DNA from 3 places in the Corynebacterium canis genome. Region 3 is predicted to be linked to each of the others. Evidence: riboswitches for the same ligand, from Rfam matches in the RefSeq annotation. Region 3 holds a riboswitch; each other region holds the start of a gene.
The links. Region 3 has a riboswitch for cobalamin ahead of CCANI_RS10420 (energy-coupling factor ABC transporter permease). Riboswitches for the same ligand answer to the same signal wherever they lie in the genome.
Positions count from the first base shown of each region.

Region 1: it holds a riboswitch for cobalamin, as region 3 does, so the genes downstream of both, CCANI_RS11355 (hypothetical protein) here and CCANI_RS10420 (energy-coupling factor ABC transporter permease) in region 3, are expected to answer to the same signal.
Region 2: it holds a riboswitch for cobalamin, as region 3 does, so the genes downstream of both, CCANI_RS05745 (FecCD family ABC transporter permease) here and CCANI_RS10420 (energy-coupling factor ABC transporter permease) in region 3, are expected to answer to the same signal.

Region 1 is NZ_CP047080.1:2,566,829-2,570,889, forward strand. It holds gene murA (UDP-N-acetylglucosamine 1-carboxyvinyltransferase) at 1-252, opposite strand, end outside; gene CCANI_RS11345 (cob(I)yrinic acid a,c-diamide adenosyltransferase) at 279-851, shown strand; gene ramA (acetate metabolism transcriptional regulator RamA) at 898-1,740, opposite strand; cobalamin riboswitch at 2,396-2,548, shown strand; gene CCANI_RS11355 (hypothetical protein) at 2,673-2,915, shown strand; gene CCANI_RS11360 (helix-turn-helix domain-containing protein) at 3,368-4,061, opposite strand, start outside.
Region 2 is NZ_CP047080.1:1,302,005-1,306,065, forward strand. It holds gene CCANI_RS05735 (RtcB family protein) at 1-1,025, opposite strand, end outside; gene CCANI_RS05740 (hypothetical protein) at 1,252-1,566, opposite strand; cobalamin riboswitch at 1,618-1,796, shown strand; gene CCANI_RS05745 (FecCD family ABC transporter permease) at 1,861-2,898, shown strand; gene CCANI_RS05750 (ABC transporter ATP-binding protein) at 2,898-3,659, shown strand; gene CCANI_RS05755 (ABC transporter substrate-binding protein) at 3,674-4,061, shown strand, end outside.
Region 3 is NZ_CP047080.1:2,354,072-2,358,132, reverse strand. It holds gene CCANI_RS10435 (TspO-related membrane protein) at 1-323, shown strand, start outside; gene holA (DNA polymerase III subunit delta) at 336-1,280, shown strand; gene rpsT (30S ribosomal protein S20) at 1,361-1,624, opposite strand; cobalamin riboswitch at 1,870-2,066, shown strand; gene CCANI_RS10420 (energy-coupling factor ABC transporter permease) at 2,113-2,835, shown strand; gene CCANI_RS10415 (energy-coupling factor ABC transporter substrate-binding protein) at 2,832-3,164, shown strand; gene cbiQ (cobalt ECF transporter T component CbiQ) at 3,161-3,898, shown strand; gene CCANI_RS10405 (energy-coupling factor ABC transporter ATP-binding protein) at 3,914-4,061, shown strand, end outside.

The DNA.
Region 1 (4,061 bases), 210 kb from region 3:
CGCGTCGCTGCGCAGCTCCGCCGGGGTTTTGATATACACGGATGTGCCGCGGATAAATACTTCGCACCCCAACCCCTCAAGAACCGCACGCATGAGCGCAACGTCATCGATTTCGGGGCAATTATGAATGGTGGTTACGCCCTCCGCCAATAACGCCGCCGCCATCAGCTTCAGCACGCTGTTTTTCGCGCCAGAAACCTGCACCGTGCCCTGTAGCCGCGCCCCACCGGTTACCAAAAAACGTTCTTTCACCCCTCCTACACTAGTAGCGTGAATGTATGGCTGTGCATTTAACAAAGATTTACACACGCACAGGTGACGACGGCACAACCGGCCTCGCCTCCTTTGAACGCGTTCCCAAAGACGACCCGCGCCTCGTCGCCTACGCCGATTGCGACGAAGCGAACAGCGCAATAGGACAAGTGCTCGCATTAGGCGCCCCCTCGCCCGAGGTTGCGGCGGTCCTTCGCCGCGTGCAAAACGAGCTGTTCGACGCAGGCGCAGACCTAGCGACCCCCGTGGAAGAAAACCCCAAGTACCCCCCGCTCCGCATCGAACAAGCGTACATTGATCGCCTCGAAACGGATTGCGACCACTTCAACTCTGCACTACCGAAACTATCCTCGTTCATCCTCCCCGGTGGCACCCCCGCATCCGCCCTGCTGCACACCGCACGCACAATCGTTCGTCGCGCCGAACGGGCGTCCTGGGCCGCAGTCCGCGCGTTCCCCGAAACCACGACCACCCTGCCCGCAAAATACCTCAACCGCCTCAGCGACCTCCTGTTCATCCTCGCCCGAGTCGAAAACAACGGCGAAGACGTTCAATGGGTGCCCGGCGGACAACGGTAACGCTTATCGACGCCGCGGGGGTGGCGGGGCGTCGATAAGCCCCCGGTTACGGCAATGCGCCGATCCGTCGAGCTGCGTTTACCGCCTCATAACGGGTGTGCGCGCCCAGCTTGCGCATCACGGAACGCAGATAGCTCTTCACGGTTTCGGCGCCAATGCCCATCTCCTCGGCCGCCTCCACATTGGTGTGGCCCAGCGCCACGCACGCGAGCACATCCAACTCGCGGGCGCTCAACTTCGTGGTTTGCTTCACGCGCACAGGGGTAACCATCTGGTCGCACAGATCTTCTAACTCCTTGCGGAGGTCATCGTCGCCCACGCGGTTGGCCAACATTCGCAACTTCGAATGCGTGGAACGCACCTGCTCCCACTCCGCGCCGTTCATCACGCGGCCGGACTTCAACGCCCCAGAACGGCCACCATCGGCGCGCCGGAACGCCGCATTCACGGCGAGATCCTGCTCGAGGCTACGGGCCGTCATGGTGACCTCTTCGATGACCTTATCGCCCAGCCGCACCGGCGAATGCACGCCCACATACAGCACGCCGCGAACCTCGCGCTGCACGATCACTGGGACGGCCACGATAGAAAACAGGCCTTCATCCTGAATGACGTTGTCATACTCGTGGCTGATCACATTGGCGCGAGTGTAATCGCTCACGCCCACGGGACGGCGAGTGGTCATCACCCGGCCGCCGACGCCGCACCCAGCTTCGATGATGAGGTTCTGCAACGCCGGGGTCCGCAACCCCACCCACGCGCCGATCTGCAACCGCCCATCTGGCATCGCGGTAGCGTACATCGTCACGGGAATACCCGTCGCAGTCTTCAGCGACGTCAACGCCGCGCGAATCGCATCCTCATCGTCCTTGATGCGCTGAGAATCCACACTTACCTCCTGCAACAATTACACGGCGTACCCGGCACGCCTGTATGTAATCGGATGCACCCTGCGCGCCGCGCGCGAACACACCCGCCTCGAACTTAAGAAAACTCTTAGAGGTGAAGTATAATGCCACAGCGGGGGTGCGCATAGCCCATTTTTCCGGAGAATTTTCGGCGACGCTGCCCACTTGGTTTTGCAATAGGGGTAACCCGCCGCCCCCTTAATCGAACATCTCCCCCTTAAAAGGTGCCCCCATATTTTTCCATTGCCTTCCAAGTTTCGCATATTATTCATGTGGATTATGGGGGTAAATTGTAGAACAACGCTGCATCTTTGCAGGTGGGTGCGCGCCGTCTCGCCGCTGGCGGGCATGCTACCAGAGAAATGCAAAACACGATTTCCGTTACGCAGCGCCCTTACTATCGCCGTTCAGTTTGAAACGATTTTCCACCATCCCGAAAACGCTTATTGAGTTTCAAAATCTCAAAGCGCGGACACAGCGTAATCAATATCACGCCGCCGGACGCCCGCAGGGCCTTGCCTCGGGCGCAAATCTTGCCCGACGGGGCGTCGAAAAGCGGTCTTTTGGAGGGGTGCGGAGGGTGTCAATCGCCCCCAATCGAACTCCCCCGCCCCACGAGCCACACGGAGACCAGCTATCCTAGAGAACGCAACCGGTCTGCCCGCGAAACTCCACCCGGAACCCCGCGCGCAGGACAACAGGGAATCCAGTGCAAATCTGGGACTGTCCCGCAACGGTAATCGGCGCACGCGCCGGAAGTCCGATACCTGCCAGTTGCGCTATAACTCCACCCCTGTTGCAGCAACGGCCCAACGCTAGGAAACGCTTCACCCCAAAAGGCGGCACCCTTTCAATTGACCCGAAGCCCCCGGCGGCAAGCTTTGCGGAAACACGGTGATGTTATAGCCCGACCATGCCCGCGGATAGGCATAGTTCGGATCGCGAGGAAGCCCGCGTGCACGCGACGCCTCGGCTTGGGCCCGCCCCTTCGGACCGTTCCCGCCCAGCCAAGCCCTCCTCGCGAGGTGCGCCCGAACGCCTTCCCGCGGGCATGTTCTTTTTGGTGGGGGATGGGGCGTTCTTTTTGGTGGGGGATGGGGCGTTCGTTTTGGTGGGGGATGGGGCGTTCTTTTTGGTGGGGGACGGTGCGGCGTGACGTCGCTTTAGTTTGCGTAGCGCTTGGCGTTGGGTTGCGCCGCGCATCGCAGAAACGGCCGCGAAAACCCTTCTCAGCTGCGGCTTTGCTGCGCGCTTACCCAGTGACAAATCTGCCTCAGGCAGATCTGACCTGGCGGATTCGGCGTCCTGCGGAAATGCCGTCACTCGGTGGCCGGCGTGTCGAATCTGCCTGGGCGCGAAGCTCGGCCAGCCACTTCAACCCCTCCACATCACACCGCCAATGGGTTGTGTGCAACCGCCGACCTGGGGCTCGTCTTTCTATTCTTCATTCGGGGGTCTAACGAAGAAATTCAGGACGAATCTGGCCCAAAAACGCTGTGTAGAATCTCGCGACCTTGGTAACACTCTGTGCCATCACCTTGGTAACAATCAGTATCATCACCTTGGTGACAACCAGTAGCATTACCTTGGTAACGCGCGAGCGGGTAGTTAATCCTCTAGTTCAGCAGCGGCGGTGGGGTGTTGTTGTAGCCATTGCTGCTGTCGTTTGAGAAACCACGGCGGGGCCTCGTGGAGGTACGCGCCGATGATTTTCCAAAGGGGTACGGTGGCGCCGATCGGTTCGCCGAGCACGTTTAGTGGCAGTGGGATTCGCAGGACCATGACGCCGTCGACGGAATCGAATAGCGCGTATTCATCGTCGGTGTGAACGACGTAGTAGTGCTTATCGGTAAGCCGTTTGGGGATATTGATGTAGTACCCCGCGAGCGCGAAACGTGGTCTGGACGAGGGTTTGATGTACAGCATTGCTGGATCCTGGTCGAGGCCATCTGCAGCGCTGGGGGACTCGCTCGAACGGGCCTGCCGGTATTTTTCAATCTCTGCAGTCAATTGCTCCTGGGTGATGGGCTCGCCGCTACTAGGGCGGTGTTCGATGCTGTCCCAGGCCTGTTTCGGGGTCATACCCCCGAGTGCTTGATGCCTCCGCTTGTTGTTGTAGTACTCCCGGTATTCACTGAGCAATTCCTTCAATTTGGCCTCAGTACTGGGCTTGTGCGCATCAAGGAACTTCACCAAGGTTTGATGGGAGCGTTCGTTTTTGCCTTGAGTTTGGGGATGATCCGCCCGGCCAGTAATGGCCTCACAACCCTTGACGGCAAGAAACCGATGCAGCGCAGTGATC
Region 2 (4,061 bases), 1.1 Mb from region 3:
CGCCGGCGCGCTTCGGTCCGCGAGTATCGACGCCCCGCCCCATGCGGCGCCGAGTTTAGCGCGGGCGCGAAGCCCTTGCCCTCCACCACGTAGGATGCGGTTCCCATGGATCCGGGAATCAGCGCCAAGGCACCCTCGTCCGCCCGGATGGCTCCCTTGCGGGTTAGCCACACGTCGCGCCCGAAATGGTGTTCCTTTACCGTGTAGTTGTGGTGGCAATTGATGCGCTGCTGTTCCACCACGGCCTGCCCCATAAAGGCGGCGAGGCAGCGGGAGAACCGATCCATCATTTCTTCACGGTTCAGGAATGCGAAGTGCTGCGCCCAGTGGAGATCTCGCAGGTAGGAGTCGAATTCTGGGGTGCCTTCGACGAAGTAGGCGAGGTCCGGATTGGGCAATGGAACCCACCATTTCACCATATTGGCCTGCGCGATATCGATGTGTGCGCGGGCGATTTTGTTTCCCACGCCGCGGGAGCCGGAGTGCAGGAACATCCACACCATGTCTTCCTCGTCGAGGCAGAGTTCGATGAAATGATTCCCGCCGCCGAGGGATCCCAGCTGCTGCCGCCAGTTCGGTGAATGCTTCAGGTTCACGTCGTTTTCCCGTGCCAGGGCGTCCAATTCGCGGCAGCGTTCGTCCGCCGAGGGTTCCAGCTGCCACCGATTGTATTTCCCGGGGGAGAGCGGGATCGCGCGGATGATCGCATCGCGCAGCTTGGTCAGCTCCTTGCCTTCCAGGTCGGCGGCGCGGAATTGGGTGCGCACGCCGATCATGCCGCAGCCGATATCCACGCCGACGGCGGCGGGGATCACGGCGCCGATCGTTCCGAACACAGTGCCTACGGAAGATCCGAGGCCGGTGTGTGCGTCGGGCATGAGCGCTACGTGCGGGTATACGAACGGAAGTTTGGCGGTATCTTGCGCCTGCGCGACGGTAGATTCCTCGATTTCGCTGGCGAAAATATGTACCTTTGGCCGGTGATTATTGATGTCTGCGATACGGGATCGCAGGTTTCGAGCCATGGGTTTCCCCTTTACTAATTGCGGCGGGGACATAAAAAATCGCCCCCGCCAGAAATGAATCCTGACTGCGAGGCGTTAACGAGCTCGTTGGTCAACAACCCCACAGGAAATGACGCGATGGCAGCTGATTGAAGCGTTGCATGACACGTCCTTTCGTTTCTGTAGCGGGTTTCTGACCAAAACAATCAATAGCACATGGAGAATTTCCTGCCCACGAACGGGGGTGCTAGCGGGCGTCGGAAAGCAAGTGCGCGGCGCCGGCAACTCCGCTGGTCACGGCGAGCACGGAGGGCCATGCACCAATCTTTTTGGCCAGCGGGTGGGACACGCCGAAAGCCGCAATATACGCGGCGGTCAACCCGGTTGCCAGCGGCAGGCCGCCCTTGTCATACCAGCTGCGTGCGGCCCAAATGCCCGCGGCGGTGAGGAGTGCGCCACCGATCGGTCGGACGCCGGTTTCGCGGGCGGTGAGCCAACCCCCGATCAGGCCCGTGGCTACTACAGGTGCGGTACGTACTTCGGATGCATTTTTGAACTTCATATCGCACTAATTTACCTGTTTTGCTCGTTTGAACTTGCGGTGGGATACAATTCTTACCGTCAGTGAGCTGGTCAAGGGAATCTCGGTGTGAATCCGAAACTGGCGCGCAGCGGTGATTGGGTACTACCCCCAAAATGGGATATACCACTGGCCTTGTGAAGGCTGGGAAGGTGCTTTGGGGGTGGGGTGATCCAACGAGTCCGAAAACCTGCCGGCTCTTCGCTGAGTCTTCGCCACGTCCGCGTTCGACGTGTCGGAGCAATGTTGAAGGAGTTCCGTTTGTCCGGGACAGGTCTGCGTCGAAGTCTGTTCACGGTGGCGCTGTTCGTGCTGCTGCTGGTTTTGATCGCGGTGAGCTTTGTCATCTCATTGACGTTTGGTTCTGTGGATTACGCCAGTGAGGCGGTGTGGGACGTGGTATGGGCCCGTCTCAATGGCGGAAAAGGTCCTGACCAGGCAATTGATTCCATTGTGTGGGAGTTGCGTGTGCCTCGCGGGCTGCTCGCGCTGATCGTGGGCGCGGGCCTTGCGCTCGCGGGCGTCGCTATGCAAACGCTCGTGCGAAACCCGCTTGCGGACCCGTACTTGCTCGGCGTTTCCGCGGGTGCCAGCGTCGGCGCCACTGCCGTCTTAACGTTCGGCATGCTGTCCTCGCTTGGCTTGTACGCACTTTCGGGTGGCGCATTAATCGGCGCCCTCGTCGCCACCGCCACCGTGTATGCCATCACGATGGCCCAAGGAGGCTTAACCCCGCTGCGCTTGATCCTTTCAGGTGTGGTCCTTTCCTCGGCGTTTTCGGCCATGGCGAGCTTCCTTGTGTTCAAGGGTCCGGACGCCCGCGCCGCCCAAGGCGTCATGTTCTGGATGCTCGGTTCCGTGGCCGGTGCGCAATGGAACAAGCTTGCGTTGCCGTTCGCCATTGTGATTATCGGAGGGATCGCATTGATGCTGCTCTCCAATCAATTAGACGCCCTCGCCGCAGGCCCTGACACCGCCGCCGCCCTTGGCGTTCGAGTGGGTGTGCTACGCCAAGCGTTGTTCTTTATCCAGGCGCTTTTGGTCGGCGCGATGGTCGCCGTGGCGGGCGGCATCGGCTTCGTTGGTTTGGTGATTCCGCACCTAGCGCGCATGATGGTCGGTTCCCTGCATTGGCGGCTGCTTCCTATTTCCATGGCCACGGGCGCACTCTTCTTGCTGTGGGTGGATGTGATCGCACGTATTTCCGCACCGCCGCAGGAGATTCCATTGGGTGTGGTCACCGGCGTCTTGGGTGCGCCATTGTTCCTTGTGTTGATGGGCCGCGGCCGCTACCACTTCGGAGGTCAGAACTGATGTTCGTAATTGATGACGTCGCGTGCGGCATCGGCAAGGCCACCATCGTCCGCGGCATCACCTTCACCGTGGAACGCGGCACCATGACCGCCCTCGTCGGCGTCAACGGCGCAGGCAAATCCACATTATTGCGCGGGCTCGCGGGCATTACCTCCCTGCACGCCGGCTCCGTGCTTCTCGACGGCGCGCCCGTCCACGCCATGCGCCCGCGTCACCGTGCCCGCCAAATGACGCTCGTGGGGCAGGAGGAATCCCCACCCGGAGATCTGACTGTTTCCGAAATGGTGGCTCTGGGGCGCCTGCCCCACTTGAAGTCCTGGCAGCTGGGCGGCAGAGAGGAGCGCCGCATTGTTGCGGAATCCCTGGAATTGGTGGGTGTTGCGGACTTGGCCGATCGCCCTTGCGATCAGCTGTCAGGTGGCCAACGCCGCCGCGCCCTTTTAGCACGTGGGTTCGCACAGGGCACGGACCTGGTGCTGCTTGATGAACCCACCAACCACCTAGACGTGCACCACCAGTTGCATTTGCTGAAGGTGCTGCGCGAATCCGGCCGCACCATTTTGGCCACGATTCATGACCTAGACCTTGCCGTCTCTCACTTCGACCAGGTTGTGGTGCTTCACCAGGGCACCATGCTTGCGGCGGGTGCGCCGGAGGAAGTGCTGGTCCCAGAAAACCTGCGTCGCGTTTTTGATGTGCAGGCGATGCTCGCGAAACTTCCCGAGGCTACGCGCACGCATCTCATCGTCGATTCACTCTAAATAAGGAGAAACCCATGAAGAAGTACACTTTGGCATTGCTTGCCAGCTCCGCATTGCTGCTGTCGGCTTGCGGCGAGTCCACGTCCCCCAGTACGTCTGCCGCCGCGGCTGGTGGGGTTACCGTAGAAAACTGCGGCCAGGAAGTCACCTTTGAAAAGGCCGATAACCTGTTCGTTAACGATGGAAATATCATTTCCATCGTGTTGTCCGCTGGCGCCCAAGACAATATCAAGTACGTCAGTTCGGTCCAGCGCGACGTGGATATCCTCGGCGCAAAGTACGGCAAGGACGTTATCGCTGGCCTCGAAGATGTGGCCAAGCAATACCCCTCCCTCGAAGAGGTTGTGAGCAAGCAGCCCGATATTTTCGTCGCTGGCTGGAACTACGGTTTCAATGAAGGCA
Region 3 (4,061 bases):
TCACCATCGCGGTGATAGCCAATGTGAAGGCGTGGCTGGTAAGCATCGGCTGGCATCCGCTGTTTGAAAACCAATCGTTTTGGCTTGGCGCGGCGTTGTTCGTGGGGCTGAGCATGGGCATTTGGAATTCGGTGTATCTGCGTGATTTGGCGTATTCGCTGGTGTTGGTGTGGGCAGTGTTCGGCATCCTAATCAAACATATTGTCGGAGACGAGGGCGTGGGTTCCCACTCCGCCATAGTCGTGCTCCTCGCGGCCACCCTCGCGGTGACGATCGCGAATGCGGTGGGCGTCGGGGTGTTGCAATACCGGCATCGCGCCTAGGATGGTCGTGTGATTGCCCCAGTTCACCTGATCGTCGGCGATGAGCCTTTCCTCGCGGAACGCACTTGCCAGGAACTCACCGCGCAGATTCGACGCCAGGCGGGCGGCGATGTTCCCGTAACTTCGCTGCGTGCCGGCGATATTAAACCGAGTGAGCTCGCAGGCCTGCTCAGCCCCTCCCTGTTTGCCGAGGACCGCATTCTGGTGCTCACCAATACCGACGAAGCCGGCAAAGAACCCGCCCAATTGCTTCTCGACGCCGCGCAGCACCCCGCCCCCGGCATCTTCCTGCTGATCCGGCATTCCGGCGGCGGTCGCACGAAGGCAATGGTAAAACAATTCCGCAAGGTGGCCGAGGTCCACGAGGTCGCACAGATTTCCGCAAAGGATCGCCCTGGCTTTGTCATGGCAGAATTCCGACGGCACCGAGTGAAGGTAACGCCGGACGTCGTGCATGCGGTCCTTGAGGGCGTCGGCAGTGACCTGCGGGAATTGGCATCGGCGGTGAGCCAACTCGTTGCGGATACGGGCGGTGAAGTCACCGTAGAAAAAGTCCATGCGTATTACGCCGGGGTGGCCGAGGTCAGCGGCTTCGACATCGCCGACCTCGCCTGCACGGGGCAAACCGTCCGAGCGGTCGCCTCCACACGACGCGCCCTGCAACTCGGCATAAGCCCCGTCGTGCTGGCCGCCGCGCTCTCCGGAAATGTCGGGGCAATCGCACGCTTGTACACAACGCGCGGGGCCGTCAATACCTATCAGCTCGCGGGCGCCGCTGGCGTGCCAGCCTGGAAAGTAGACAAGATTGCCCGCATGGCTCGACGCTGGTCGGGGGACGCGGTGTCGAAAGCCGTCATAATCGTCGGGGAGCTCGACGCCGCCGTCAAAGGCCACGGCGCCGACCCCGAATACGCAATCGAAACAGCCGTGCGCGAGATCGCGGAGCTTGCGGGGTAGCGTGCGAGAAATGGAAAACCCACGCCGAATACGGCGCGGGTCACAGTGCGGGAACCTAGCGCAAAGCTAGGCAGACGCGTTTAGGCCATCTTGTTGAAGGCGCGAGCCATGCGAGACTTCTTGTTCGCGGCGTTGTTGCGGTGGAACACACCTTTGGTCACGGACTTGTCCAGGGCGCGGGAAGCAACACGGAGCTGGGTCTCCGCCGCAGCCTTGTCGCCAGCCTCGACGGCCTCGCGGAACTTGCGGATCTCGGTGCGAACAGCAGAGCGAATAGCCTGGTTGCGGACGCGGCGCTTCTCGTTGGTCTTGATGCGCTTGATCTGGGACTTAATGTTAGCCATGAAAGAAAATACCTCTTGGTCTTGATCGAATGTGATGCGACGCCTGCCAGGATTGTTAGGCGCGCGGCGCCGAGCTGCGTGTGTTGGGCGGACCCAAGGTCCTGACCGCCCGCGAACACACGCTCCTATCAAGCGAAGAACATTGGGAGTGTAGCAGGGGGAACCGGGGGAGGGCAAAGCGTTGTTGCTGCGTCACAAGCAGTTAACGTTCCAAGCGTTTTCGTTTCGATGCTTGTTTCAAAATGATACGTTGTTGATGTTGCAGTGTTCGGGAATGCCGGTGGGATTCCGGCAGCGGCCCTCGCCACTGTATGTTTTGTTGCTTCGTGTCTAGGCTCGGTGTTGGGTCAAGGTCACTGCGCCAGCGGGCGTGGGAAGGCTGAAGGGGCGCGCGGCGGGAACAGAACGAAGCCAGGAGACCGGCTGCAACCGTACACAATAATGTGGCCTGCGAGGTGTTCGGGCCCAGTGATAGAAAGAGTGACATCATGCATATTGCGGAAGGTTTCCTTCCCGCGTCTCATGCTATTGCGTGGGGAGTTGCTGCGGCGCCGTTTGTGGTTCACGGCGCCATGGCGGCGAAAAAACAGATCAAGGAGCAGCCGGAAACGGGGTTATTGTTGGGGGCTGCCGGGGCTTTTACTTTTGTGTTGAGTGCGTTGAAGATTCCGTCGGTGACCGGTTCGTCCTCGCACCCGACGGGCACTGGCCTCGGGGCGGTGTTGTTTAAGCCGCCTGTCATGGCGCTGCTCGGCAGTATCGTACTTTTGTTCCAGGCGTTGTTGCTCGCTCACGGCGGCATCACCACGTTAGGTGCGAATATCTTTTCGATGGCCATCGTGGGGCCTTGGGTGGGTTACGCCATCTGGAGGGTGTCTCGAAAGGCTGGTCTATCGGCGAGCGTCGCCATCTTCCTCGCCGCGTTTTTCGCGGACCTCTCCACCTATGTGGTCACGGCGCTGCAGCTTGCCGCCGCGCACCATGCGGCCGGCTTTGGTACCGCAGCCACGACCTTTATGGCGCTGTATGCGCCGACTCAAGTTCCGCTGGCAATCGTGGAGGGCATCGTTACCGTACTGGTGTTCCGTAGCTTAAGCGTTATCGCGACCAAGGAGCTGCGTTTGCTCGGCGTGCTCACCTCGGCGAAGGACGTATCGACGGCGCGTTCTGCGGCGTCGACAAGCACCGTAAAGGAGGGTGCAGTGCAATGAAACCTGCAACTTGGGGTCTGATCGGCCTGGCAATCATTATCGCGGCGTTTCCCATGTTCTTCCACTTCGGCGACCCCACATCCGAAGAACAGTTCGGAGGCACGGATGCTGCCGCAGAAGGCATCGTCGCGGAGCAAAATCCCGACTACACGCCGTGGTTTGAACCGCTCGTCGGCGAACTGCCGGGCGAGGTCGAATCCGGCCTATTCGCCTTGCAAGCGGCACTCGGCGCGGGCGTTTTGGGCTACGCCTTGGGCAACTACCGCGGCCGCTCCAAGGCCGTAATAGAACACGAAGCCGAAGATTCGGCGGGCGCTACCACGGCGTGAACGCACTGGAACTCGCCGCCGCGCGCAGCCGTTGGGCAGGGGTGAGCGTCGGCGAGAAAGCGACTCTGCTCCTTGGCATGACCTTTTGCGTCATCGCCTTGCCGCCGTTGCCCGCGCTGCCGCTCTTCGCCGCAGTCGTACTTGTGTGCGCATATCTCGCGCGTGTTCCTTGGCGTCTTTACGCCGGACTTGTCGCCGCCCCCGCCGCTTTTATCGCGCTTGGTCTTGGCCCGCTCATTTTTGCGATTACCACCGAGGGGATCGTGCTTATCGATGGCGGGGTGGCGCAGGCCGCCACCGTCCTTGGGCGCTCCATTGTGGCGATGAGCTCCACGATGTTATTCGCTTGCACCACGCCGATGGCGCAATTGCTTGGTTGGTGCGGGCGGATCGGGATCCCGAGTTCGATCGTGCATGTGATGGCGTTGACATACCGGATGATCGCCACGCTGATCGCCACGGCGCGGACCATGTGGGAGGCGCAAGCCGCACGATTGGGTCACACAAACATGCGAAGGTGGATTCGATCCGTCGCGGGGCTGATCGCAGCGCTCTTTGTGGTGGCCTTTACCCGCGCGCGGCGCCTCGGCGAAGGGGTCTCATTGCGCGGCGAACTCGCGACCATGCATCTCGTGGGCAGCTCCCAAGGTGCCGCCACGCGCTGGGGCTATTTGGCTGGTTACGTGGCGCTCTTGGTGGCTGTGACGTTAGTAAGTTTGTTTGTCCCGATGTGAGGCTTGTTGGCACCCATGAATCCCCCTACCGCGCTCGTACAAATTAGCGACGCCACATTTGCCCACGAGGGCAACCCAAACATCTTTGAAGGCGTAAGCCTAAGCATTTTGCCTGGCGACCGAATCGCCTTGCTTGGACCGAACGGATCCGGGAAATCCACCC